2 regions of the Collinsella sp. AM31-2AC genome follow, and region 1 is predicted to be linked to the other one. Evidence: riboswitches for the same ligand, from Rfam matches in the RefSeq annotation. Region 1 holds a riboswitch; the other holds the start of a gene.
What was found. Region 1 has a riboswitch for thiamine pyrophosphate ahead of thiC (phosphomethylpyrimidine synthase ThiC). Riboswitches for the same ligand answer to the same signal wherever they lie in the genome.

Region 1 (14,486 bases):
CGTACTTCTTGGCCGCATCCACCAGCACATGGCGCAGCTCAAGATTGGCCTCCATGAGCTCCTTGGCCAGCGCCTTGACGCCCAGGCGCGTATCGGTCGCCACCTGGTCGTTGCGCGAACGCCCAGTATGCAAGCGTTTGCCAGCCTCGCCGATACGACGCGTCAGCTCGCTTTCGATGGACATATGAATGTCCTCGTCGTTGATATCAAAGGTGAAGTTGCCGGCATCGATATCCTGTTCGATTCCGGTCAGGCCCTCGGCAATCGCCTGCTCGTCCTCGGCGCTGATAATGCCCTGGGCCGCCAGCATCTTGGCATGTGCCTTAGATCCGGCGATATCCTGCTTATAGAGATGTTTGTCAACCGGCAACGACGCGCCAAACTCCTGCGTGACCTCGGCCACGCCTGCCTCAAAACGACCGCCCCAAAGAGCCATGGAACCGTCCCCTTTCATCAAATCCCAAAACAAGCGCCCAAAGCAATGCGCCCTGTCGCTAAAGCGATTTCTCAACCGCTAGTTTTGTATATTCCCCACCATGTGCGAGGCCATATAGCTAATTTGCAAAGAAGTGACGCGCCATGCACTTGGCGCCCAACGTCTCCCTCCGAATGTTGCCCTGCGAACCATCGATCCAGGCCTTTAGGCTCATAGGAACGTCCTCGACCTTTGCAGCATCGAACTCGGGCGCGAGGGCAAGTAAAGCATGCGCGATAGCATTGAACATAATGGATACTCCCCATATATATAGGCGCAGGGCCGTCAAATTGATAGGAGGAGCCCCGCCGGACAACCCCGGCGGGGCTCGGACTCAGCCGCAGACGCGGCATCATATATGCGGGCGGAACGTAGGGGCCACCGATGTTAAGAAGTGTCAGCAAGCATAACGAAAGGTAGGGACCCCATGCGCCCGTTATGTATCACGCGGATGGGCCGCGCGGATACCAAAGGAAGGAGGCGCTAGGCCTGGGCGGCAGCAGAGCTGGGGCCCTGGACCTTAGCCCACGTCTTGAGCGACAGCGTATCGATCTCGATAAAGCCGGCGCTGGCCTTCTCGTCAAACGTAGTGTCGCGGTCGTAGGTAGCCAGACCGTAGTCATACAGGCTAAACGGGCTCTTGCGGCCGACGACATGGCAGTTGCCCTTAAAGAACTTCAGACGGACGGTGCCGGTCACGAACTTCTGGGTGTCGGCCATAAAGGCATCGAGCGCGTTTTTGAGCGGGCTGTACCACTGGCCGTTGTACACGGCGGTGGCCCAATCCTGCTCGAGCTTAATCTTGGTCTTGAGCAGGTCGCCCTCGATGCAGATGTCCTCGAGCGCCTTGTGGGCGGTGATGAGCGTCAGGGCGCCAGGAACCTCGTAGCACTCGCGACTCTTGAGGCCCACCAGACGATCCTCGACCAGGTCGAGACGGCCAAAGCCGTTGTCACCCGAAATCTTGTTGAGGGCGATGACGATCTCGGAGAGTTTCATCTTCTTGCCATCGACGGCGACGGGCTTGCCCGCCTCAAACTCAATCTCGGTGCAGGTCGGGGTGTCCGGCGTGTCCTCGGGGTTCTTGGTCATAACCCAGGCGTCGTCGAGCGGCTCGTTCCAGGGATCCTCCAGGTGACCGCACTCGATGGCGCGACCCCACAGGTTGTCGTCGATGGAATAGGGGTTGTCGTTGGCGCCCTCGGGAACCGGCACGTTGTGGGCGTGAGCATAGGCAACCTCATCGGGACGGCACTTCAGATCCCACTCGCGAACCGGGGCGATAACCTTAAGCTCGGGGTCGAGGGCCTTGACGGCAGCCTCAAAACGAACCTGGTCGTTACCCTTGCCGGTGCAGCCGTGGGCGACGTAGGTCGCGCCAAACTCGTGAGCGACCTCGACAAGCTTCTTGGCGAGCAGCGGGCGAGACAGCGCGGAGAGCAGCGGGTACTTGTTCTCGTACATGGAGTTTGCGGCGATGGCCTTAGTCAGGAACTCATCGGAGAACTCGTCGCGCAGGTCGAGCACCTGGCAATCGAGAACGCCCAGGTCAAGCGCCTTCTGCTTCTTGGCATCCAAGCCGGTCTCCTCCTGGCCCACGTTGCCGCAGACGCAAACGACATCGAGATTCTTCTCGTCCTGGAGCCACTTGACACATACGGATGTATCAAGACCACCGGAATATGCGAGAACGACTTTTTCCTTGCTCATGGCTGTTTCCTTTCGCCCTTGGTAGCTAGTTAGAACATCGGTCAGTTGCAAGTCATTTCGAGGTCAAAAAACCGTGCAATATCAGGTTAAATAGCAAAAAGCAGCACAGCATGCTCTAGAAACATGCGTTTATATCGTGCTAAAACCCAACGACCTCAAAATGACTCTGTTGGGGCATTTCACCCCATACGAACAGAGACGATTGTTATCGTCGTCGGGAAATTGCGCGCTGGCGTCGGATGGCATTATCTGCAGTGGTGATGATCTTTACGAACTGCATCTGCCTCTCCTTTCACCTATCGCCGGGCGCAATTCTAATATCGTAAACGGTACCTTTTCTTCGGTAAGCGGTTGTATTTCCGTCTCCGTTTTCGATGGTCGCTATATTACGCTAAAGTGCCCGCAGCACAAGCGACAAATTCAAATTTCTGAAAAGTTTTTTCATTACTTTGTGAAGCGTGGTGCAAATACGCTCCGTTCCTGCGACAATACGCTCAGTTACTGGTTGATGGTTATAACGTCTGAAACAATTTCGAAACGAAAGGCGCGCTTTTATGCAAACTTACGAATCGGACACCAATATCGGAAGCATTAAGATTCTCGCCGTCGACATGGACAAGACGCTGCTCACCGACAAGCGCGTGTTGCCGCAGGGTCTTGATGAGCGCCTGGACAAGCTCGCCGACGCAGGCATCGTATTCTGCCCCGCCAGCGGACGGCCTGCCCCCAAGCTCGAGGAAATGTTCGAGAGCATTAAGAACCGCCTTGCTTTTTGTCCCGACAACGGAGCCTGCGTCATCTATCGCGGCAGCTATATCTATAAGAGCAACATCGATGTGGCGCTGTATCAGCAGGTGCTCGCCCGTGCCTCGGAGGACCCGCGTGCCGTTCCCGTCTTGTGCTGCTACGACGAGTTCTATGTGCTCGCCCGCGACCATCAGTACCACGACGAGATCAGCGTGTACTACAACACGATCAACTACGTCGATAGCTTTGAGGGCCTTGATATCGAGTCCAACAAGATTTCGATCTTCTTCCCCGCCTACGATGCCGAGCCTGCGTTTCGCGAGAACTACAGCCCCGAGTTCTCGGACAAGCTCTACGTCACCAACGCCGGGCGCGAGTGGATAGACTTTATGAACCTGGGCGTCGACAAGGGGTCGGGCGTCGCGCACCTGTGCGAGCAGCTGGGCATTGATATCGCTGATGCCGCCGCCGTGGGTGATACGTACAACGACATCCCCATGCTGGAGCGCGTCGGGCATAGCTTTATCGTGGATAATGCCGAGGAGCACATGAACGCGCACGCCAAATGGCGCATTCCGAGCAACAACGACGGGGGCGTACTGACGCTCATCGACGCCATCCTGGCGGCTCGGTAGCCGTCCCATCGGGCCTGACCGGGCGGCACGGGATAACTTTTCGCTCGGTCAGGTCCTGCGCAAGACGAAAGCCACATTAAGTGGCTTTCTTTGCGTGCGGAATCTACGAAAAGTTAACCCGTGCCGCCCGGCCAGGCCCTAGGTTTACTTTCCTGCCGCCAAGATGGCGTCTTGAGTGTCTAGATACTTAGCTGAAATGATTTGAGCAGAGGGGAGCTCCTTGTTGGGAGGGGCTCCCCTCTGTTTTGGTTACTGTGGGACAAATTAATCAGTAGTGTTTGTCCCAAATCTTAAGTATGTGGGGGCTTGCGTCTTGGGCGAGCTTGCCTTATGGAGTGCTTCCCTATTTCGCGTCGGCCCAGGTTATGCCGGTACTGGCTTCGGCGATCAACGGTACGCGGAGGTCCACTACGTGCTCCATGACGTCGCGGACCATGGCGGTGAGGCGCTCGACTTCGTCGACGGGGCACTCAAAGTCCAGTTCGTCGTGCACTTGCAGGATCATGTGAGCGGCAAAGCCCTCTTCTTCCAGGCGGCTGCTTACGCGGGCCATTGCGATCTTGATGATGTCGGCCGCGGTTCCCTGCATGGGGTGGTTCATGGCCGTGCGCTCGCCAAAACCGCGGAGCTGCGGATTTTTGGCCTTGAGCTCCGGAATATGACGACGGCGGCCGTACATGGTCTCGGCGTAGCCCGTCTGCTTGGCACGTGCCACCACGTTGTCGAGGAACGTGCGCACGCCCGGATAGGCCTCGTAGTAGCGGTCGATCATGTCGCGCGCCTCGGCCATCGAGATGTGCAGCGACTGCGACAGACCGTAGGCCTGCTGACCGTACACGATGCCAAAGTTCACGGCCTTGGCGCGGCTGCGCAGGTCGGGTGTCACCTCGGACACCGGCACGCCAAACACGCGCGCGGCCGTCTCGGCATGGAAGTCCTCGCCCTCGTTAAAGGCGCGCACCAGGTGCTCATCGCCCGAGAGATGCGCCAGCAGACGCAGCTCGATCTGCGAGTAGTCCACCGCCAAAAAGACGCTTCCCGCGCCTGCCGAAAACGCCGTCTTGACGGTACGGCCCAGCTCCGAGCGCGTCGGGATGTTCTGCAGGTTCGGGTCGCTCGAGGACAGACGCCCCGTTGCCGTGATGGTCTGGTTGTACGTGGTGTGCACGCGGCCGTCACCGCGGCGCAGTGGGCCCAGCGTGTCCAGATAGGTGGACTTGATCTTGGACTTCTCACGCCAATCCAAGATCAGACGCACGATTTCGTGGTCACGGGCAAGGTCGCTCAGCACCTTGGCGTTGGTCGAATAGTAACCGCGCTTGGTCTTTTTGAGGCCCTTGGTCGGAAGCCCCATAACGTCAAACAGCACGTGCGAGAGCTGCATGGGGCTGCCGATGTTAAAGGTCTCGTCACCTGCCAGGTCGCGAATGCTGCGCTCGACCTCGGCAATCTGGGTCGCCAGGCCCTCGGACAGACTATGCAGACGGTCGGGGTCTACAAGCATGCCTGCGCGCTCCATCTTGGCAAGCACCGGCACGAGCGGCATCTCGATGCCGTCGAACACGTTGGCAGCGTTCTCGCGGGCCATGCGGTCGCGCAGCGGTGCGACCAGCGCCAGCATCAAGGCCGCCGTGCGAGCGGCGGGCGCAGGAGCATCCTCGCCGGCACCCTCTGCACCGTGCGCCGCAGGCAGCGCCATCTGCAGATAGGTATCGGCCAGATACGCCTCGTCAAACTCGGAGCGGTCGGAATCCAACAGGTAGGCCGCGACCACGGTGTCGAAGATGCGCGTGGAATCGACTGCCAGCGGATCCATAAGCTCGGGCTCGGAAGAATCGATGGGCGAAAGCTCATGCAGTAGAGCCTTCGTATCCGGGCTCGCCACGCGGCCCTCCATAAACAGGCGCGCAAGCACACCGGCAATCACGCCGTGGGCGAAATTGAAGCCATCGACCACGGCAGTGGTACCGCCGTCGCCCTCCTCAAGCGCAAGCAGTCCCTTGGACGTCGCCAGCCACAGCGTGCGCGTCAGGCCAAAAAGCGCGCCCTCCTCCTTGTCATCGTCCACCACGGCGGCAATCCACTCGCCTGCATCAATCACGCGGGAGACCTCAGCCGCAACGGCACCAAGCGCGCCAGCATCGCCGGCGGCTGCGCGCAAAACGGCGGGAATCTCAAACGTGCTGGCAGCTGCCCCGCCCTCGCCGCCGATCAGCGCCAAGAAACGGTTCTGCATGGCGGTGATACCAAGCGTGCCCAGCGCCGCGGAAACCTCATCGGCGGAAAACGCCGGGAAGGACGTCGCCTCAAAATCGAGCTCAACGGGTGCATCGGTGCGGATGGTCGCCACCTTACGGCTCAGCAGCGCGTCGTCGATGTGTGCGCGCAGGTTTTCTCCCATCTTGCCCTTGACCTCGTCAGCATGCGCGATGACCTCGTCAAGGCTGCCGTACTGCGCGATGAGCGCACTCGCCTTTTTGGGGCCGATGCCCGGTACGCCGGGAATGTTGTCCGACGTATCGCCCTTCAGACCGTAAAAATCGGGCACGAGCGCCGGCGTGATGCCGTGATACAGGTCGTCCACGCTCTCGGGCGTCATGATCGCCACGTCGGACAGGCCCTTGCGAGTCGAGACCACGTTGACGTGCTCGGTCACGAGCTGATACATGTCGCGGTCGCCGGTCACCAGCAGCATGTCGCAGCCGGCCTCCTCGCCCAGGCGCGCCATGGTTCCCAGGATATCGTCGCCTTCCCAGCCCTCGGACTGCAAAATGGGCACGTTGAGCGCGGCGAGCAGCTCCTTGATCATGGGGAACTGCGCGTGCAGGTCGGGGTCCATGGGCGGGCGCTGCGCCTTGTACTGCGGCAGCATCTCCATACGCACGCGCGGCTTGCCCTTGTCAAACGCCACGACAACGCCGTCGGGATTAAAGGCATCGATCATCTTGAGGAACATGTTCAGAAAACCAAAGATCGCGTTGGTGGGGCGACCGTCCGGCGCGTTCATGGTCGGCGGCACGGCGTGGAAGGCGCGATGCATGAGCGAGTTGCCGTCGATGACGGCAAAGGTACGGCGCTTTTCAGACATATTGAATACCTCGCTTTGGGCTGGGCACGGTTTGCTCACACCAGTTTACACGCTCCCCGCCCCGCGGCCACCGCACATCAGGCTTCCCTGCCGCCGCGGGCCCGCGCGTGATACGATGGCTCACGGTACATCAACCAGCACGATCGATCCGAAAGGAGCCTGCGTCATGGAGCGTCCCTGCGCATGGAAAAAGTACACGCCACAGCAGATCGAGGAGCTCGAGGAGCTTTGCCGCGGCTATAAGCAGTTTTTGAGTGAGAACAAGACCGAGCGCCTGTGCGTCAAGGCCGGTATCAAGATGGCCGAGGAGGCGGGCTACGTCAATCTGGAGACCGTGATCGCCGAGGGCCGCGCGCTCAAGGCCGGCGACAAGGTGTACGCCGCCAACCACGGCAAGGACCTCATGCTCGTCAACCTGGGCACCGCCCCGCTCGAGCAGGGCTTTAACATCCTGGGCGCCCACGTGGACTCGCCGCGCCTGGACCTCAAGCAGAACCCCGCCTTCGAGGCCGGCGACATGGCTTATCTCGACACGCACTACTATGGCGGCGTCAAGAGCTACCACTGGGTCGCTTCCCCGCTCGCACTCGTAGGCGTCATCTGCAAAAAGGATGGCACCACCGTCGACATCAACATCGGTGACAAGGCCGACGACCCGGTCTTTACCATCTCCGACCTGCTGATCCACCTCTCGAGCGAGCAGATGGCCAAGCCCGCCAAGGACGCCGTCGACGCCGAGATCCTCGACGTGATCGTGGGCGGCCGTCCCGTCAAGTTTGACGAGGACGACAAGGACGCCCCCAAGGAGCCCGTCAAGCAGATGTTCCTGGATATCCTCAAGGAGCAGTACGACGTCGAGGAGGAGGACTTCCTCTCCGCCGAGATCGAGGTCGTGCCCGCCGGCCCCGCCCGTGACATGGGCCTCGACCGCTCCATGATTCTGGGCTATGGCCACGACGACCGTGTCTGCGCCTATCCGTCCATGCTCGCCCAGATCAACGTCGCCAACGTGGAGCGCACGAGCATCACACTCATCGTCGACAAGGAGGAGATCGGTTCCGTGGGTGCCACCGGCATGACGAGCCGCTTCTTCGAGAACACCGTCGCCGAGATCATGACGCTCGCCGGCGAGGATAGCCCGCTGGCCCTGCGCCGCGCGCTCGCCCGCAGCCGCATGCTCTCCTCCGACGTGTCCGCCGGCTTCGACCCGGGCTACGCCGGCAAGTTCGAAACCAAGAACGCAGCCTTTATGGGTCGCGGCCTGTGCTTTAACAAGTACACGGGCAGCCGCGGCAAGGGCGGCTCTAACGACGCCGACGCCGAGTATGTGGCCCTCATCCGCGACATCATGGACGAGGCCGGCGTGGACTTCCAGACCTGCGAGCTCGGTCGCGTCAACGCGGGCGGCGGCGGCACCATCGCATACATCATGGCTAAGTACGGCATGAACGTCATCGACTCTGGCGTTGCCGTCCTGTCCATGCACGCCCTGTGGGAGGTCGCTAACAAGGCCGATATCTACGAGGCCTATCGCGGCTACAAGGCCTTCATCGAGCGCGCGTAACCAACCCTTCATCAGTTGCGGTGAAATACAGACTAAACTGGCCCATAAACGGCCAAAACAGACCGTATTCCACCGCAACTTCCTTTTTGGCAGAGGAGAGTCCATGCTGCAGGTCGTCATTTCGCCCGCCAAGCAGATGTGCGCGGCCCAAGATGCTTTTGAAGTCCTGGGCATTCCACCCTTTGCGCGCGAGACGGCTCGCCTCCACCGCGCACTGCTAGATATCGAGCGGAATGAAGGCAGCGACAGCCTGCAGGCGCTATGGAACGTGAGTGACAAACTGCTGGGGCCTTGCCTCAACACCCTGCATGAGTTCGGGCCCATCCTGAAAAACGGCGATCTCGACAATCCCGCACTCGCCTGTCACCTCTCCCCTGCCGTCATGTCCTACCACGGCATTCAATACCAGAGCATGGCGCCCGAGGTGATGGATTCCGCGCAGCTCGCATGGCTGCAAAGCCACCTGTGGATCCTCTCTGGCCTCTACGGGTGCGTTCGCCCCTTTCATGCCGTCGAACCGTATCGGCTGGAGATGGGCGCGAAGCTCGCCGTTGACGATGCCCGAGACCTCTATGCGTTTTGGAGCGACAAGCTCGCGCGGGCTATCGCCCCGGCAGGCTCAAACACCACGATCGTCAACCTCGCCAGCGTAGAGTACGCCAAAGCCGTTCTGCCCCATCTCGCGGGCGACGCCACGGTCGTCACGTGCCTCTTTGGCGAAGGCATCCGCAACGGCAAGCCCATCCAGCGCTCGACCGCCAGCAAAAAGGCACGTGGTTCCATGGTGCGCTGGATGGCAGAAAACAAGCTCGAGGATGTAAGCGGGCTCACCGCGTTTGACGTTGGTTATCGTCACTTTCCCGAGCTTTCAAATAAGAACACTTTGGTCTTCCTGAACGAACAGACCTTGTAGGACCACCGCTACTTTTGAATGTGCTGCCTAGGCACGGCGTCTATTCCGCCAAGCCGTCGGCTTTGGCAACTTCGTTTGTCGAGCCATTTTGGTAGGTAATCTTAACGTGCTCTACCTCGGACACCGCAACACCCGATGGGGGCTCCAAGCGCCATTCCGTCAGCGCGATATCCATAGTCGTAGGCACGTCGCCCTGATTCTTGAGCTTCACCGTCAGCGTTTTGAGCGCCGCATCATACGTCACGCGTTCGATTTCTTCGCCCGGAATAGACCCGCCGCTCAACTGCAGCTGCACAAACTCGTCGCGCGGATACCAATAGTCGCCCGGCGCGGCAACGGTATTGCCGCCCGTAACCTTCACTGTCATGATCGGCAGGGCATCGTCGGCCTCGAACTCCCATGCAGCGCCGCCGTGACCGCCAAACGTCCAGATACAAAAGGCAATCACCAGCACGGCAAGCACCGCAAAACCAATCGCGACAAGGCCATGGTGCGCACGGCTTTCCTCGGCCGATACATCCCATTGCGTCTCTCGATATAGATGCTTGTCTTCCATGTTCGCCTCCCCACAGGCACGCTCGTTAGGCCAATCGTACCCATTCGAGCTATACTTGAGCCCATTACATAAACGGGGAGCTTGCAGGACAAGACGGCAGGCTGAGACTGGGCGCGCCCGCCCTGACCCGCAAACCTGATATGGGTAATGCCAACGAAGGGAGCCGTGCCAATGAGCACACAGACCGAGCCCAAGCTCGTCACGCAAATCGACTTCGCCCGCGCCGGGCAGATCACGCCGCAGATGAAGGAAGTCGCCGAGCGCGAGCATCGCGACCCCGAGTACATCCGCGAGCGCGTGGCCGACGGCCGCATCGCCATTCCCGCCAACATCGTGCACATCAAAAAAGGCATGCGCGCCTTTGGCGTCGGCGAGGGCCTGTCTACTAAGGTCAACGTCAACCTGGGCATCTCGGGCGATAAAGCCGATGCCGCCGAGGAATGGAAGAAGGTCAAGATCGCCGAGGACTTTGGCGCCGACGCCATCATGGACCTTTCCAACTCGGGCAAGACGCGCCAGTTCCGCCAGCAGCTCATCGACGAGACGCCGCTCATGGTGGGCACCGTCCCCATGTACGACGCCATCGGCTACATGGAAAAGCCGCTGGTCAAGCTTACCAAGGATGACCTGTTCGAGGTCGTGCGCGCGCACGCCGAGGACGGCGTGGACTTTATGACCATCCACTGCGGCATCAACAAGTCGGTCACCAAGACCTTTAAGGAGACCGGCCGCTTGATGAACATCGTGAGCCGCGGCGGCTCGCTGCTGTTTGGCTGGATGGAGGTCACCGGCAACGAAAACCCCTTCTACGAGTACTTTGACGAGCTGCTCGAGATCTGCCACGAGTACGACGTGACGATTTCGCTCGGCGACTCCTGCCGCCCGGGCTGCCTCTACGACTCCAACGACGCCACCGAGACCGCTGAGATGATCGAGCTGGGCAAGCTGTGCAAGCGCGCTTGGGCTGCCGGCGTCCAGGTCATGGTCGAGGGTCCGGGTCACATGGCGCTCGACGAGATCGCCGCCAACATGAAACTGCAGAAGCGCCTGTGCCACAATGCCCCGTTCTATGTGCTCGGGCCGCTGGTGACCGATATCGGCGTGGGTTACGACCACATCACCGCTGCCATCGGCGGCGCCATCTCCGCCAGCTCCGGTGCCGACTTCCTGTGCTACGTGACGCCGGCCGAGCACCTGTGCCTGCCCAACGCCCAGGACGTGCTCGATGGCCTCATGGCCACCAAGATCGCCGCACACGCCGCCGACATCGCCAAGAAGGTACCCCACGCCCGCGACATGGACGACAAGATGGGCCAGGCACGCCGCAAGCTCGACTGGGACTCCATGTGGAAGTGCGCGCTCGACCCGGTCACCGGCAAGAAGCGCTACGAGGAATCCCCCGCCGCCACCGAGGGCACTTGCACCATGTGTGGCAAGATGTGCGCCGTCCGCACCGTCAACAAGGTGTTCGAGGGTACGACGATCGATCTCGGCATGGAGGACTAACTCGTCACCGGAGCCACAATCGCTAACATGGTGTTCGTCAATTGTTGACGTGTGAACATTTGCTTACATTTGCGTAAAGATTGCATCGCCCGCCCGGGTTCGACATAGAAGTCGGCCCGGGCATCTTTATAATGCTGGCTTAAAGACCCATTTGATTCCGACCGAACAAGGGAGCAAACATGGATCGCAGTAAGGTACCTGCCGTCCTGTCCATCGCAGGATCCGATTCCAGCGGTGGCGCCGGCATTCAGGCCGACATCAAGACCATCACGGCGCACCGCCTGTATGCCGAGACGGCCATCACCGCCATCACCGCACAAAACACGCTCGGTGTCACCGCCGTGCAGAATATCTCCCCTGATATCGTCGCTGCGCAGATCGACGCCGTATTTGACGATATCCGCCCCAGCGCCGTCAAGATCGGCATGGTTTCCTCTGCCGAGATTATCGAGGTTATCGCCGACCGCCTGAGCGCCTGGAACGCGACAAACGTGGTCGTCGACCCCGTCATGGTAGCCACCTCGGGCGCACGGCTGATTGCCGAAGATGCCGCCGAGGCGCTCACCCGCCGCCTGTTCCCACTAGCAACCGTCATCACGCCCAATATTCCCGAGGCCATGGCCTTGCTCGACTACGAGGTCGACTCCGAACGCACACAGCAAAATGCTGCCATGCTCCTCACCCGCCGCTTTGGTTGCGCATCCCTCGTTAAGGGTGGGCATCTTGTCAACGAGGCCAACGATGTATTGGCCGAACCCGCGCCACTCGATAACGAAGGCAACCATATGGGCGATCCGCTCACCACGTGGTTCCGCCACAAGCGCATCGAAACCGGCAACACGCATGGCACCGGCTGCACGCTTTCATCCGCCATCGCCTGCGCATTGGCGCAGGGCATGGATCTTGCCGACGCCGTCAACGCCGGCAAGGCATACCTGACAGGCGCTCTGGCCGCCGGCCTGAACATGGGCAAAGGCTCCGGCCCCGTCAACCACATGTGGCAGTACTAAATAGCCAGTAACCTGCCAAAAAGAGACAGGCTACCTTGCACCAAAAACCGTCGCAACATTCGATGAAAATCGTGCAAACGCAAAAAATCATTAAATGTTGCGACGGTTTGATTTTAGATAGCGGTCGAGCAAAGGACCAGAGCGCCTATTCGTCGGCGAGTTGAATTCCCAACAAACCCGAGAGTGCCAGCGCCTGCTCGGCATTGACCGTCAAGCCACGCAACTCATGGTAATCGCCCGAAACAACGGGCGCTGCAAATGTACAGCGCGACACATCAACGCCGGAAAGCGACGTCTTGAACACATCAACACGCGTCAGGTCACAGCCATCCAGGCGTATCTGACCCAGCTTGGCACCCTGAAACGCAGCCTCTCTCAGACGTGTATCGCATGCTGTCATAGGGCCAATGCGTCCCTCCGAAAGGTTCGCATAGCTCAAATCGCACGATCCAAACGACACGCTCGACAGGCGCGCCTTGAGCAAGTTGAGCCCCGGTGCCGAGCAGTCAACGAAGTCACAGCGGCTGAGCCAGCAGCCTTCCATGTTGCAGCGGATAAAGCGGCAACCGCGAAACACCACGTCGCGAAACGTCGAGCCGTTCCAGTCAACGCTATCGAACTCGCAAGATCGGAACACAACGCCATCGAAGGTCGCGCCGTTCGCCACGTCGTAGGCAAGATCCAAATCCTCAAAAGCGGTATTGGAGACGAGCTCATCGCCCTCGGCAAAGAGGTCGATGAGCTCGTCCATGCCCATATGGCAGCCAATCCGTTCGTTTACCCGGGCAAAACCACCGCAAAGGTGCCTGTCCCCTTTGCGGTGGCTTGGGGTCGCGCTACTCACCGAGCATCTCTTGGAGCTTGGCTGCCACGGCATGTCCCAAGCTCTCGTGGCTTTCGGGCATCATATGCAGATAGTCGATATCGCCCGGCTCGGCAAACTCGGCGGCATTCAAAAAGTCGCAGCCAAACTGCTCGGCCACGTGCGCATAGTACTCGCCAAAATGTTCAGATGCCTCGACGGAACGCTCGTCAAAATCGGTCATATATACATCGGCGATCTGCGGCTTGATCTTGATAGGAGCCATCAGCAGGATGCGCGGGCAAGGCGCAGCGTCGGTCCACGGAAACGCGCGGACGGCGCGAATCAGCGCCATGGCGCCACGGGCGATATCGGAAGCTGTCACGTTAAAGACCGTCTTACAGTCGTTGGTGCCCAGCATGATCACAATGGCGTCCAGCGGCTTATGGGCCTCGAGCAGCATCGGAAGCGCGCGAATGCCGTTGAGGTTAGTGTCCAGATGGCACATGTCGTCGCGTACCGTCGTGCGGCCGTTGAGGCCTTCTTCAATTACATGCCAGCCCTCGCCTAAGTCACGTTGGACCACGCCACACCAGCGCACATCCTGCGCATAGCGCACCGCGGTACCGTCGCGCATGCCCGCCGGATCGTAACCATAGGTGTTGCTGTCACCAAAGCACAGAACGTTTTTCATCGTAAGCTCCCCACTCAATAAAAAGCCGACAGGAGCAGCCTCTCCCGTCGGCTCGGTATATCGCATCACGAGCACCGTTTACAGGTACTTGCGCCAGTCGTCGTCATCCTCGTCATCCTCGGCAGCGGCCTGAGCCTGCTCGGCGGCACGGGCGGCTGCGGCGCGGGCGGCAACCTGAGCATAGGACTCCTCGTTTCGCTCGGGGAAGTTTGCCAGCACGTGCTCGAATTTGGCGAAGTCCTCGTCCCAGCGCGTAGAGGGCACGGCAAAGAAGACCTGCTTGACCTTGAAGTCGCCCGATGCGAGCTCCTTGCGGAAGAGCTCGGCCACGGCCTCGGCATCAAAGCCGTTGTTGTCGCAGCCCCATGCGCCCAGCACGAGCTTCTCGCGACCCAACTCGTCGCAGATGGCGAGCACAAAGCGAATGCGGTCGCGCAGGGCATCCAGCAGAGCATCATCGCTCACGCGATACTCCTGGCGGGCGCGCTTAACGTTGGGCGCGGCGGCCACGATCACGTCGGCGTATGCATGCACGTGGTTGCGGTCGAAGCGCACCGCAGGCACCACTAGGGCACGGTTACGATAGAGCTCGCAGTTGATGTTGCGGCGACGGTTCTCGCCGTACCACTTACGCTGCCTATCGAGAACGTTGTACAGATACGAATCGGCGCACAGCGTGGCCTCCTGGCCCAGATAACCCTGAATATATCCACCGCCCGGATTGGTAAACGAGGCAAAGGCGAGCACGGCCATGTCGCAGAACTGCGCATAGCCGCGACCGTTATC
Region 2 (14,486 bases), on a different contig from region 1:
TGCCGGCACCGAGGTATCCGGTAAGCATGATGATCTTCACGGGTTTGTTGGGCATGTGCCCTCCTTTGTTAGACATGGCTTACAGTTGAATCTTATGCCAAACGCCTGCTCTTATACCCACGCGCCGGCAAATAACACAGGCTACTCCCAGGCTCCCCATACATCGGGGCAATAACCGACGGTGGCCTTTTTGCCGTTGCGCACGATGGGCTCGGCTAGAACCTGCTGGTTCTCGAGCAACTTGTCGAAGCGCTGGCTAGGGGTGAGGTGCTGGATGAGCGCGAGCGTCTCCTCGTCCTTGGCCTTGGGGTTGAGCAGCTTGTCGATGCCGCCGACCGCCTGCATCACGCTCGTGAGCTCGCCTTTGCTCATCTCCTTTTCCTTAAGGTCGATAAACTGCACCTTGATGCGGCGCTCCTTAAAATAGCGCTGGGCCTTCTTGGTATCGAAGGACTTCTTGGTACCGAAGATCTGCACGTTCATTGTTTGGTTCCGCCGTTCTACCTGATGAAGTTGGTCCTAGCGCGATCGGCCTCGGGAGCTTCGATGCCAGCGGCCTTTCCCGCCTCGATGCAACGCAGCAGCCAGGCCATGTTTTTGCCGATGTTTCGCATGGTGGCAAGGCCCTCGGCGTCCTGGGCGGCCTCGCCCGGCATGGCGCCAAAGACGTTGTTCCAGTAGGTGGACGCTACCACGGGCATCTGGTTGATGGTGAAGTACTTGTTGAGCACGTCAAACGTGGTCGACGTGCCGCCGCGGCGGGCAACGGCGACAGCGGCGCCCGGCTTGTGCGCAAAGGCCTTGCTGCCTGCATAGAATGCGCGGTCGAGTGCTGAGAGGATGCGTCCGCTGGGGTGCGCATAGTAGACGGGTGAGCCAAAGACAAAGCCGTCTGCCTGCTCGGCAGCGGCAATCAGCTCGTTGACTACATCGTCGTCAAAGGTGCAGCGGCAATCGAGCTTGCCGCACTGACCGCAACCGATGCAATCGCGAATGGGCTTGGCGCCCAGCTGAAACATCTCGGCATCGATGCCCTCGGCGTTGAGCTGCTCGGCGACCTCGGCGAGTGCGCGGGCGGTATTGCCGTTTGCCTTGGGGCTGCCATTGACCAAAAGAACCTTCATCACAAACTCCCTCTGCTGTTGGTGACTTCTGCAGAGGATTATCGCACGAGAGGACTGATGGCGTGGGGCGCGATGCCGGCCCCGAGGGCCCACGGCAGGCTCGCCCACCAGGTACGTGCGGGATACGGTCCAGAGGATGTTGGAGTGCGGGGCCTCGTGCGAGCAGATTGTAAGGGGTCTGGGCGGGTCGCCCTCGATGGCGAGCTTTGAGGTCTTGGAAGGCGGGCTGCTGCGGAGGCTATGATTAATACTAAGGCGGTTGCTATCGAGTAATTCACACTTGGTTTGATTCGATTGTGAACGCGCAGCTAGGACGGAAAGCAAAGGAAGTTCTATGGAAACAGAGGATGCTGTCTGCTTGATAACTTCGATTGCCCTGATTCTTCTTTCAATCCAATACAGAAGAGGAAGATGGCTCAGCTCAATTGCTGGATATGATGTCACAAAAAGGGAGAGCGGGATTGATATACGCCCTTACGCAAAGTTGATTTCTTCTGTGACGTTATGGATGGGGCTGCTGTTTTTCTTGTGGGCGGTAGAGGGCTGGGTGCGCGATTGGAATACCAGTGTTTTTGAAGTTTTGGTTCTACTTCTGTTCAGCTTGGCCTCTTTGTCGTTCGTGCGGCTCGTTAGGTTTGTGTTTATGAGGCGATAGCCAGCGGAAGCGGGATGGACGACAAAATGGACCAATACAGCCAATTGTCAAAAGAATTTGATAGGGTTGGCTTAACAGATTTACTCGAGGGCATATCCGTGGCGGGGGATAGGTTTTATGTTGTTGAGCACTTATTTGCATCGGATGAAGGAAACCAAGAGTATCGAAAACGGTGCCCCCGGGCCCCGGGAGGGACTGCGGGGGGGGTTCGGCTAACTGCGGGTACGACCTATTTGCCTGATGTGTTCGCCGAGATCGGAAATTAACCATCATGCGCCCCATAACGCTAGTCCAGCTTGGTGCCCGGTACCTGCGGCGCCTCTTTAACCAGCGCATTGAGCTCGTTCAAAATGGAAACGGGCTGTCGGTCAACGGCGTCCAGATGAAGCGTGGCCACGCGAAGGGGCGGCTGATATTCAAATGAGCCAAGGAGCACGGGCGATCCCAAGAACCGTTCGATTTCGTCTGCAACCGCGTCGGTCTCTTCGGGATCAAAGTCGTCAAAGAGCGCCACGAACATCGGTCCGGTCGAGCGGAACAGACGACCCTTGCCGCGCGAGCAATCCATGAGGCAGGCGGCGCTTTCTGCCAAAACGCGGTCGCCTGCATCAAAGCCAAAGCGGGCATTGACCTTGGCGATGTCGTCGATTTTAATGGCGATCAAGCCCGCGTTTCGTGCCACGCGACGCATCTCGCCAATGGCGTTGACCAGGGCGTGGATATCGCCCAGGCCGGTCACGGAATCGGTCGTATCTGCCAAGCTTCGGTTGGTGACAATGCCCACATACATGTTGGGCTCGGTATCGGTGCCGTCCAGGCGGTAGCCCGTGCAGTCGCAAAGCGCGTATTTTCCGGCGGTATTCATGACGCGATACTGCATGCAGTGGAAGTGCCACGTGCCGTTTACCACCATATCGAGCTCGGCGCGTACGTTGTCGCGGTCCTCGGGGTGAACACGGGCAAGCCATATATCAAGCGAGTTGTAGGGATGCTGGGAGGGTAGGTCAAAATCGCGCACGGCATTAACCGACCATTGCGATTCGCCGGTGTCGAGGTTAATGATGAACGGATAGCGCGTCTCGGAGCTCATGGAGATCGCTTGGAACACTCGGTCGTTGCAGGGGGGGGGGTTGTTCGGTGACCGGGCGTTGCGGCGCATCGCCTTCTTCCGGTTGTTGCACACGGTACATGAGCTTGTAGCGATACATTTTGCGGTCGGCGTCCTTTGTCATCTGGCGACGCGTATCGCCTGCAAGCGGGTCGACGCGCGAGCAGCCAAAGCTAAAGCTGGCGATCATGGGCGCCTTGTCGCCTGATGTTGCCTCGATAAGATTGGCACGCGTCCGCTCCAGGCGCTGCTCGAGCTCGGCTTCGTCTGTCGTGGGGGATATAAGTACAAATTCGTCTCCACCGATACGGAACAGCAACTCATCGTGCTCCATTGTCTCGGTGAGTGCGCGGCAGATGCTCAGAATGTAGCGATTGCCCTCGGCGTGGCCAAACTTATCGTTGCAATGCTTAAGGCGGTCGATATCGATATAGGCGCAGGTGAAGGGGGTGCCTTTGCGCCAGAGCTGATCGACATGGCGGTCGAGTCCGCCACGGTTGCCAAGATTGGTGAGCGAGTCGATATAGGCGCCGTGCTCAAGCAGCTCGCGTTCTTGTTGCAGGATGGCGAGCGTTTTCTGCAGTTGCTCACCAATGGCACGCAGCTCCGGGGGCAGCGCGGCAACATCGAGCTCGGTGGTTGAGGCCCCGTTCGCAAGTCGCTGAAGATGAGCGATGATTGATTGCTCGCCCAGGCGATACGACTCGTTCATGATGGATGACCTCCTTGGATGGAACAATGGTTTGTATCTTACTCCCAATTCGGTTTAGATTGGGGTATTAGTTAGCTCATGGGAACAAACGCTCCCTCGACGGTGGCGTTTGCGCACGAGCGTATTAGTTGCTGTCGCCACCGTCGAGCAGTGCCTCAAAATCCTCCGCCTGCATGGGACGGTAGTAGAGGAAGCCCTGAGCGTAGCGGGCGCCCATTTGGCGTAGCATGTTTGCCTGCTCATTTGTCTCGATGCCTTCGACCACAACGGGCAGATGGAGCGACTGCGCCATCTCGAGCATTGATGAAATGATTTGCACGCTGCGGCCTTGATCGCCGTCGACGGGCACAAACGTGCGGTCGAGCTTGATGACGTCGACGTTGACGTTCTTGAGCATCGCGAGCGTGGACTGGCCGGTGCCAAAATCGTCCATGTAGGTCGAGAAGCCGCGGTTGTGCAGGTCGGCCGTCAGCTTATCCACAGCTTCGGACTCTCCCGTATAAGCCGTCTCGGTGATCTCGATGCGCATGAGCTCGGGCGGCAGATTGTATTGGTCGGCGAGTGCCCCCATATGCTCGGCAACGTCGCAGGCAAGGATATCCACGCGCGACACGTTGAGCGAGATCGGAACCACGCGAAGCCCTCGATCGATGCGCCCGCGCAGCCACGAGGCAACGCCCTGCCAAACGTATTTGTCGAGCGTCACCACAAAACCGCTTTCCTCGAGAGCGGGGATAAAGGTGACGGGTGAAATGAGGGAGCCATCCTTGTCAATCCAGCGCGTGAGCGCCTCGGCGCCAGTGATCTCGCCGGTTTCCATGTCGACCTGGGGCTGCAAGTAGTAGGTAATGCGGCCGTTTGAGAGCGCATACTGGAATTCGGTCAGCGTGCGGTGGAACGAGATTTCGCGCTCGTACTCCTCGGGGCGGAAAATGGCAATGCGCTCCTTAAAGTCGTTTTTTGCACGCCGATTGGTAAACATGGCCTTGGCCTGCGCATCGATGGTGATTTCCTCGTTGGAGTCGATGGGGTAGACGCCCATGGACGGCCAGAAACCCACGCCGTCATCATGTTTGGCCACGGCCTCGCGAACGCTGTTATAGATTTGATGGACGGTGTCGTGCTCAAAGGGGATGAGTATGCAAAAGTCGTCTTGGCCCCAGTATCCTGCGACGCCCATGTCGGCATTTTCGATGTCCTTGAGGACCGTGCCCACATCGGCGAGCATGCGGTCTCCCTCGGCCTGTCCGTGCCATTCGTTGAACAGTCGCATGTGTCCCATGTCGACGGTGGCGATACACCAAGCGCCGTCGCGCCTTGTCTGGAGAAATGCGTTGGCGCGCCGCATAAACTCGCTGGGTCGACAGAGGCCCGTGAGCATATCGATGCGCTCGGCGATAGCGCTTTTGCGCTCTATCTCGGGTATGGGGAGGCTGTCGTTGGGAACAAGTCCGCCGGCCGTGCGAAGGCGACGGTCGAGTTCGCCTAAAACGGCGGTCGCTTGGTTGGCTAGGCGCTCGTAGAAGGCCGGGACGACAAGACAGACGGGAGTAATGGTATCGCCCGCGATTCGAACGGGAGCGAAAACGGCCTCTTTTAGATGATGGACCAGTTGCTCGAACGCCTCATGGTCCAAATCGTTGCTGAGCACGACGAACTGGACGCTTCGTGAGCGGTAGACGCGACTCCTGCCACGGGTGATCGACAGCATACGGCCTGCGTATTCGGCAAGCATGTTGTCGACAGCCTCGGCTCCGTAAAGCTCGTTGAGCTTTGTCGTGCCGCGAACGCGCACCGCTATAAGCCCCGTCTCGCAACAGTCGCGACGGCAGGCATCGATAGCGTTGAGCAACATACGCTGCGTTCCAAGGCCCGTGGCGGCGTCGACGGTCTCGGCAAGCGAGTGGTTGACGAGCTCGCCAACATAGAGCGAGGGGACATTTCCGTCGCCGTCGATACGAAACCCGCGAGCACGGCAGAGAACGTAGTCGCCGGCGGCGTTGCGCACGCGGTATTGCATGACGCGACGGTGCTTGGAGCCGTTATAGATCTGGTCGATATCGTCGCTATAGGCCTCGAGGTCATTGGGATGGACGCGCGTTTTCCAGTAATCGTGGCAGTTGTCTATATGCTCCGAAGGAAGACCAAGGTCGCGCAGGGCGCCTTGTGACCAAAGGGTGCGATGTTTGTCCAGGTTCTCGATAAAGAAATAGCGGCCTTCGTTGAGCATCGAAAGGGCGTCGAAAATGCGATCGCTAACTTCGAAATCGTCGGCGTGGACTTGCGTGATATTGCGTCGATCAAGGTGCACGGCATGGCGCAGCTTATAGTCGTACATGCGATGGTCGGCATCGTTCGTCAAGCGATTGGGGGCTTCGCCCAGGGCGGGGTCGGCGTGCGACACTCCGTAGCTAAACGAGTGAGGCATCTCGGCATCGTTGTTTTTGAGCAGGACCGTCCGGCAGTGTTCCAGACGCTCGGCGAGGTCGTCCTCGGTCGCGATCGTAGACAGGATGGCAAACTCGTCGCCTCCCAGGCGAAATGTCGCCTCGTCCACCTTCATATACAGCTTGAGATAGAGGCTCACCTGTAAGATATAGCGGTTGCCCTCGTCATGGCCAAAGATGTCGTTGCAGTGCTTAAGGTTATCGATGTCGATAAACGCCATGGTTACGGGCAATTCCTGTTCCCAGAGCTCCTCTAAGGAACGGGTGAAACCGCCGCGGTTGCCCAGTCCGGTGAGCTGGTCGGTAAAGGCAGTCCTGATCAGATCGTCCTGACGCTCGAGAAGGTCACGGATGGTCTTTTCGAGCGTCTCGGTGTAATTGCTGGCGATATCCATGCTGTAAGCGGCTTCCTGAGGTCGGGGTGTATTGCGTCGGGCGAGCTCGTTGTACACACGCGTTGCTGCTCAACGCTTTGCGTGTATCCAGGCCCCCGCCTTGCTGCGTCGCTGGTTTAATATGTCGGTCCGTGTTCGCTGCTGATAACTATTGAGTAGTATAAACAACAATAGAGGATTGTATATGGGTGCCCCTGCCGCGGGCGGCTATTATTCGCCAATCGGTAGCGTGACGATGCGATGCTCGATATAAATGCGACTGAGTCGATATATGTTGGCGGGTATACTTGTTCCGCTTTAAAACACGGGAACGGAGATGGTCGCATGGCACAGCCAGACACGACGCGCACGGTGGGGCTTGCGCTCGAGGGAGGCGGCTACCGCGGTATGTATACGGCGGGCGTGCTCGACGTATGGATGGAGCACGGCTTAACCTGCGACCATATGGTGGGTGTCTCGGCGGGCGCGGCGTTTGGCTACAACTTTAAATCGCGCCAGATCGGCCGCGCCATTCGCTACAACAAGGCCTATTGCGCCGACAAACGCTATGCGAGCGTGACGAGCTGGTTGCGAACCGGCGATATGTTCAATGCCGAGTTTGCCTATCATGAGGTACCCATCGAGCGCGATCCCATCGATCTGGAGGCATATCGCGCCTGCCCCATGCAGTTTACGTGCGTATGTACCGATCTTAAGACGGGGCAGGCCGTCTACCATGACCTGCCCTATGGCGACGAGCGCGATATTGAGTGGATCCGGGCGTCGTCGGCGATTCCCGTGGCGACGCGTCCTGTTGCCATCGAGGGTCGTAAGTACTTGGATGGCGGTGTTGCCGATTCCATTCCCAGCGCTTGGCTGTTTGAGCAAGGCTATGACCGCAACGTGGTGGTGCTGACGCAGCCGGCAGGCTTTGTAAAGCAGCCCAATAGCGTGATGCCTATGCTGCGTCGCGTGTATCGTCACTATCCGGAGTTTGTTGCGGCGCTTGAGCATCGGCACGAGGTCTACAATGCCACGCTCGATGACCTGGCGCGTCGCGAAGCCGCTGGCGAGATCTTTGTGGTGCGGCCGAGCGAATCGGTGAAGGTGCCGTCGCTGTGCCGCGAGCCCGATGAACTCGAGCGCATCTACCAGATCGGCCGTCGCGATGCGGAGGCGACGTTGCCCGCGCTGGAAGCGTATCTGGCGGGGTAGGGACTACGCCGGAAACTGCATCCCGTAATCAGCGTTCAGACTGGGACGCAGTTTCCCGCTGGTCCTCTATGCGGAAAGCGCATCCCAGAATGGACGTCCAAACTGGTATGCGCTTTCCGCTATTGAAGACATGAGGCTGCGGAGCAACTGCTCGGTCTAGGCTTATGCCTGCTGCCAGGTATCGACGAGCTCCTTGGCTGCGGCGTAGGGGTCGTCGGCGCTGCAGACGGCGCTCACCACAAAGAAGCCGTCGACGCCGGTGGCCTTGAGCTGCGGCAGGTCGGCCATCTTTACGCCGCCGCCCACCACGATGGGCACGGGGCTTGCCGCGTGGAGTGCGGCCAGGTCCTCAAAGCTTTTGGTGATGATAGAGCCGTCGGCCGCGCGTCCGCAGTCGCGCTTGGTCTCGGTCTCGTGGAGCGGGCCGATGCCCAGGTAGTCGACTAGGCTCATGTCGGCGGTCTTGACGTACTCGAGCATCTCCTCGCAACGGGCCGAAAGGCCCACGATGGCATCGGGGCCCAAAAGTTTGCGGCAGACCTCGACGGGAATATCGCTCTGGCCCACGTGCACGCCGTCGACAGCAATGCCCTGCTCGCGCGCGGCGAGTACGCAGTCCAGGCGGTCGTCGATCAGCAGCGCGACCTGCCCGGTTTTGCCGGCCTGTGCGATAGCCTGCGCGGCATCGCCCGTCAGCGCGATGATCTCGCGGGCGCTTGCCACCTTGGAGCGCACCTGGATGCAGGTAAAGCCGGCGTCGAGTGCCTGGGCCACCACATCGCCCACGGGTCGCCCGAGGGTGTTTTCGGGGCCGAGTACCAGATAGGCCGAGATATCAAGGTTGTCGCGGATGCTCATCGTGCTTCCTCCTGCTTTTTGATCTGAGCTTCCATGCGTTCGAGCTTGCCAGTCATGGTGTCGGTAAAACCGGGGCGAATATCGGCTTTGAGCACGACTTCGGTACGGATACCTTTGCTCGCCAACACAAAGGTTGCGTCGCGCACGACCTGCATGACCTCGTCCCAGTCGCCCTCGATCTCGGTGAACATCGAGGTGGTGCGGTTGGGAAGGCCGCTCTCGCGAATGACGCGCACGACCTCGGCGACCTCGGCGGAAAGCTCGTCACCGGTGCCGCACGGGGCGATGGCCACAGCGACGAGCGTGTTCATGCCGGCATTGGTTGCGGGCTCGGACATGGCTTATGCCTCCTCGAGCTCGAGTTGGTTATCGGCAATGTCCTGAGCGGTCGCGCGGTAGAGCTCGTCGATAAAGGCGACCTTAAAGCTTGCCGGGGCATCGGCAACGGCGGCGGCACGCGTGCCGGCAACGTTGTAGACGGCGGTGCCGCAGATGGCCGCCGTAAACGGGTCGGTGGCGCAAGCGTACACGGCCAACACGCCGCCCTGCGAGCAACCGCAGCCGGTGATCTTGGACATGAGCGGGCTGCCGCCGTGGGACTTGGCCATGGTCGTGCCGTCGGTAATCAGGTCGACTTCGCCCGAGACCACTACGGCGCCGCCGGTGTAGCGGGCGAGCGCCGCGGCGGCACCGCGGGCGGCGTCAACCGTATCGGTGGTGTCAACGCCGCGCACGCGGCTCAGATCGGCGGCTTCACCCTCAAGACCCCACAGGCCGGCGAGCGCAATGATCTCGGAGGCGTTGCCGCGCACGATGGTGGGCTTGTACTGCTTGAGTTCGCCTACCAGCTGGGTGCGCAGACTGCCGATGCCCAGGCCCACCGGATCGAGCACCCAGGGCTTGCCGGCGTCGTGTGCCGCCTTGGCCGCGCGGGGAATCGTCTGCTCGTAGATGGGGAAGAGTGTGCCCATGTTCAGATAGATGGCGCCGCCGCCGGCAACGAGCGCCTCGCCCTCGTCGGGCAGATAGACCATGGCGGCCGATCCGCCCACGGCGAGCTGCGCGTTGGCGACAAAGTCAATCGTCACCGTGTTGGTGATGGAGCCCGCCATCGGATTGTTGGCACGAATCTCCTCCACGGCCTTGACCACGTTTTGCTTGAGCTGTTTCGAATCGATCACTGCACATGCCTCCTTGGCATAGAAAAGGGGCGCTGTGCATAGACAGCGCCCCTAAAAAGGCGGCATGCTCCCTACGCCAGCATTAACTGACAGGTTCAAAGGATTGGGCCCCATGCCCTCTCAGCCTTGTGGTTTGCACCGCCGGCACTCCCGCATCGAATCTGTTGTTCCCTATACTAGCGCACCTGCCAAAAAGGGACAGGTTTATTTTGGCAGGTAACAACTGGGGCTTTGCGTTTTCCCAGATAAAACCTGCCAATATAAACCTGTCCCTTTTTGGCAGGTCGGTACAATAGACGGGATTAAGAATGACCGAGGGGGCCTTATGATTAAACTTGTGCTGACCGATATGGACGATACGCTGATTCCAGCCGGGCATGACGGCGCCAGCGACTACGCCATCGAGGGCATTCATGCCATGCAGGCGGCGGGTCTGCACTTTGGCCCGGTTTCGGGTCGCCAGCCCTCCGCGATGGGCTGGATGTTCCGCAATCGCGCCGAGTGCTTCTCGACCGGCGCGTTCTGCAACGGCCAGGTCATGTTTGTGGACGGCGAGGTGGTAGCCTCGCATGCGACCGACAACGCCGCCCTTATGCGCTTGGCTGACTACTTGGAGCAAGAGACCGACGATACGTATCTGAAGGTCTACGGCCTGGGTGATGACTTTTGGGGCAACGATGCCTATTGTGTGACGAGCGACCCCGAGCGCGTGCGCCGCGCCATGGAGTCGGGCGGCAACGCGTGGCTCAAAGGCGAAGAGGCCCCGTGCCGTCCTGTTGTCGATGACGCGTCGGTGTTCAAGGCGAATATCTGGAGTGCTCGTTCGCGTGAGGAGCTCGCGGAGCTACGCGAGCGCGTTGCCGCTGAGGTGCCGGAGCTCTCGCTTGTGTTTCCCAACAACCGCGTGCGCCTGTTCGACATCCTTCCTGCTGATTGGGACAAGGGCTGCGCTGCGTTAGAGCTGGCGCACGCTTTGGGCCTGACGCCCGACGAGGTGGCCGTATTCGGCGATTCCGATAACGATCTGCCCATGATCGATGCCGTTCCCAACTCCGTTGCAGTCGCCAATGCCAACGAGGCCGTCACGGCTGCCGCGCGCTGGCATATCGGCGCTGCGGCAGACGATGCGGTCGCCGGGGCTCTACATCAGATTGCCGCCTGCGCCGCGACGGGGGAGATGCCGTCGTTTATGCGCCAAATGGACGCGGCGGGTTTTGGCGTCACGAACGTCTAGGGAGAAGGCTATGAAGCTTCAGCAGCTCAGATATGTTGTAAAGGTTGTCGAATGCGGCAGCATCACCGAGGCCTCGCGCCGGCTCTTTGTGTCGCAGCCTTCGATTACCGCGTCGATTCGCGATCTCGAAAACGAGATGGGTGTGCATATCTTTGAGCGCACTAACAAGGGCGTCGTTGTGTCCGAGGAAGGCGAGACCTTCTTGGGCTATGCGCGCCAGGTGCTCGACCAGGCCGACCTGCTCGAGGGCAAGTACAAGGGCGCATCCGAGCAGGTGCCGCACTTTAGTGTGAGCTGCCAGCATTATTCCTTTGCCGTTAACGCGTTTGTCGACGTGATCCGCGAGTTCGATGCCACGCGTTACGACTTTACCCTGCGCGAGGAGCAGACTCACGAGATTATCGAGGATGTCGCGCATATGAAAAGCGAACTGGGCATCCTATACTTATCCGAGCATAACCGCGAGGTTATCGAGCGCATGCTTGCCGCCAACGAGCTCGTATTCGAGGGACTCTTCTGCGCCACGCCGCATGTCTTCGTGTGCGCAGACCATCCGCTGGCGGGCCGCTCGAGCGTGACGCTCGAGGACTTGGAAGACTACCCGTTCCTGTCCTACGAGCAGGGCAGCTATAACTCGTTTTACTATTCCGAGGAACTGACCTCGACCTTTGAGCGTCGCAAGAATATCCGCGTACGTGACCGTGCGACGTTGTTCAACCTGGCCATGGGCCTCAACGGCTACACGGTGTGTTCGGGCGTGATCAGCCACGAGCTCAACGGGCCGGGTATTATCTCCATTCCGCTCGATGTGGACGAGTACATGGAGATTGGCATCATCACGCGCAAGAACACGACGCTCACGCGCTACGGTCGGGCCTATATTGACGCGATTCGTCAGCACATCTAAGCTGCTGCGTTCTGCACGGATCAAATCTCTTTATGGCAGTCCTAGCTGATATAGGAAGCATCTATATCAAACTGTTATAAACATATATTTTACGATGGCCATATGAGCGCTCATACTCTGTCCCAGTAAAGCAACCAATGCAAAGGGAGATATCCATGAGCACTTCGATTCAACCGAACGCGCCGTTTCGCGCCGATATCGTCGGCAGCTTTCTTCGTCCGCAGGCCGTAAAGGACGCCCGCGCTGCCTATGCGGCAGGCACGCTTGATGCCGAGGGGCTTAAGGCCGTCGAGGACGATGCCATTCGCGATTTGGTGGCAAAGCAAAAGGCCGCTGGCCTGCAGGTGATTACCGATGGCGAGTTTCGTCGCAGTTACTGGCACCTCGACTTTATGTGGGGGCTCAACGGCATTGAACGCCGCACCTCGCGTACGGGCTATATGTTCCACGACGAGGAGACCACGGCTGACACCGCCGTGGTGACCGGCCCCATCAGCGGCGAGAACCACCCCTTCGTCGAGCACTTTAAGTTTGTCAAGGTGCTTGAGGGCGAGGGCCAGGTTGCGCGCCAGACCATTCCGGCGCCGATCCAGACGTTCTCGGAGGTTACGCTCGACCGCTGCGATGGCCAGCAGGAGAGCCTGCGCGCTGTCTATAAGACCGATGAGGAACTTGCCGACGCAATTGCAGCCGCTTATCGCACGGTGATCGCCGACCTGTACGCAGCGGGTTGCCGCAACATCCAGTTTGATGACTGCACCTGGGGCATTTACTGCGATACCGACTTTGTGTCCAAGACTGGCATGAGCCCGGTTGACCTGCAAAGGGTGAGCGAGCTGGGCGTGGCGCTCAACAACGCCGCCATCGAGGACAAGCCCGACGACCTCGTCATTAACACGCACGTGTGCCGCGGCAACTACCACTCTACCTATGCTTTCGAGGGCGGCTATGACCCCATCGCGCCGTACCTGTTCGCACACGAGAACGTCGATGCGTTCTACCTTGAGTTCGATACGCCGCGTGCCGGTGGCTTTGAGCCGCTCAAGTACGTTGCCCCCGGCAAGAAGGTCGTGTTGGGCCTGGTGACCACCAAGGCCGCTGAGCTTGAGGACGAGGATGCCATCGTCGAACGCATTCACGAGGCTGCAAAGTATGTTCCGCTCGAGAACCTGTATCTGTCGCCCCAGTGCGGCTTTGCCAGCTGCGAGATTGGCAACAAGCTGACCGAGGATGAGCAATGGGCAAAGATCGCGCTGGTCAAGCGCGTTGCCGAGCGCGTTTGGAAGTAACGCTACCGTTCGCAGGCGACGGCGCGTGCGAGACGTTGCGTATCGCGTACAATGGTTCGGATCGTATCGTTCGGGCAGGTTATCCGATATGCCCGATCGCCCTTCCATTCGAAAGGACATCCATGTCCCAGTCTTCGACGCCCGCCGTCACCGATGCCATCTACGACGCATCGTCGCTCGGCCGCCCGCGCATGTTTTTGCTCGGCCTACAGCACCTGTTTGCCATGTTTGGTGCCACGGTGCTGGTGCCCGTGCTCACCGGTCTCTCGGTTTCGGCAACGCTTTTGTTTGCCGGCTTGGGCACGCTGCTGTTCCACTTCCTGTCGCGCGGTAAGGTGCCGGCCTTCTTGGGCTCGTCGTTTGCCTTTATTGCCGGTTATGCCGCAATCGCGCCCAACGGCGAGGCCGAGCTTTTGCCCTACGCCTGCCTGGGTGTAGCCTGCGCCGGCCTGCTCTATCCGGTGCTGGCGGCCCTGTTCCGCGCGTTTGGCGCCAAGCGCGTCATGCGCTTCTTTCCGCCGGTGGTGACTGGTCCCATCGTCATTTCCATCGGCTTGATCCTGGCAAGTTCCGCTATTACTAACTGCCAGACCAACTGGCTCGTGGCTGTCATTGCCGTTGCCGTTATCGTCATCTGCAACATCTGGGGCCGCGGCATGGTCAAGATCGTGCCGATTCTGCTGGGCGTTGTGGTGAGCTATGCCGTTGCGGCTGCGCTGGGCGAGGTCGACTTCTCTGGCGTCGCAGCCGCTCCCTGGGTTGGCTTGCCCATCGTGTGGGACAACACCGTGTTTGCGCTCTTTGGCCCGCAGTTCGATAGCGGCCTTGCCACGACGGCCATCATTACCATCATGCCGCTGGCCTTTGCGACCATGATCGAGCATATCGGTGATATCTCGGCTATCGGCTCCACTTGCGAGCGTAACTACATCGCCGATCCCGGTCTGCATCGCACGCTGCTCGGCGACGGCCTTGCCACGATCCTGGCTTCGCTCTTTGGCGCTCCGGCCAACACCACCTATGGCGAGAACACCGGCGTGCTCGCCCTGACGCGCGTGTTCGACCCGCGCGTGATCCGCATTGCCGCGTGCTGCGCCATCGTGCTTTCGTTCTGCCCCAAGTTCGCCGCGGTCATCGCCGCCATGCCGGCATGCGTTATCGGCGGCGTGTCGCTCGTGCTCTACGGCATGATCAGCGCTGTGGGCGTCCGCAACCTCATCGAAAACCAGGTCGATTTCCAGAACAACCGCAACGTGCTGGTGGCAGCTCTGGTGCTCGTGCTCTCGCTCGGCATTGCGTACAGCACCGCCGGTGCCATCGTGTTGGAGCTGGGCGGCGTGACGATTTCGCTTTCGGGTCTTGCCGTGGGTTCGCTGGTGGGC

Region 2: another riboswitch for thiamine pyrophosphate. It lies ahead of thiM (hydroxyethylthiazole kinase); the one in region 1 lies ahead of thiC (phosphomethylpyrimidine synthase ThiC).

What each region holds. Positions count from the first base shown of each region.
Region 1 covers NZ_QSJB01000003.1:38,130-52,615, reverse strand. The annotation lists gene argH (argininosuccinate lyase) at 1-436, opposite strand, end outside; gene DW796_RS10400 (hypothetical protein) at 555-725, opposite strand; gene DW796_RS01935 (argininosuccinate synthase) at 959-2,185, opposite strand; gene DW796_RS01930 (Cof-type HAD-IIB family hydrolase) at 2,740-3,567, shown strand; gene polA (DNA polymerase I) at 3,911-6,655, opposite strand; gene DW796_RS01920 (aminopeptidase) at 6,822-8,219, shown strand; gene DW796_RS01915 (YaaA family protein) at 8,323-9,132, shown strand; gene DW796_RS01910 (hypothetical protein) at 9,173-9,688, opposite strand; TPP riboswitch at 9,752-9,867, shown strand; gene thiC (phosphomethylpyrimidine synthase ThiC) at 9,860-11,194, shown strand; gene thiD (bifunctional hydroxymethylpyrimidine kinase/phosphomethylpyrimidine kinase) at 11,374-12,204, shown strand; gene DW796_RS01895 (pentapeptide repeat-containing protein) at 12,350-12,961, opposite strand; gene DW796_RS01890 (SGNH/GDSL hydrolase family protein) at 13,041-13,700, opposite strand; gene DW796_RS01885 (TIGR02452 family protein) at 13,779-14,486, opposite strand, start outside.
Region 2 covers NZ_QSJB01000004.1:49,003-63,488, forward strand. The annotation lists gene DW796_RS02610 (GTP-binding protein) at 1-55, opposite strand, end outside; gene DW796_RS02615 (arsenate reductase family protein) at 142-483, opposite strand; gene DW796_RS02620 (flavodoxin family protein) at 501-1,124, opposite strand; gene DW796_RS02625 (hypothetical protein) at 1,459-1,779, shown strand; gene DW796_RS02635 (diguanylate cyclase domain-containing protein) at 2,066-2,869, opposite strand; gene DW796_RS02640 (GGDEF domain-containing protein) at 2,835-3,599, opposite strand; gene DW796_RS02645 (EAL domain-containing protein) at 3,724-6,441, opposite strand; gene DW796_RS02650 (patatin family protein) at 6,766-7,635, shown strand; gene DW796_RS02655 (thiamine phosphate synthase) at 7,798-8,493, opposite strand; gene DW796_RS02660 (thiamine-binding protein) at 8,490-8,831, opposite strand; gene thiM (hydroxyethylthiazole kinase) at 8,835-9,674, opposite strand; TPP riboswitch at 9,726-9,836, opposite strand; gene DW796_RS02670 (HAD-IIB family hydrolase) at 10,000-10,908, shown strand; gene DW796_RS02675 (LysR family transcriptional regulator) at 10,919-11,815, shown strand; gene DW796_RS02680 (5-methyltetrahydropteroyltriglutamate--homocysteine S-methyltransferase) at 11,971-13,104, shown strand; gene DW796_RS02685 (uracil-xanthine permease family protein) at 13,227-14,486, shown strand, end outside.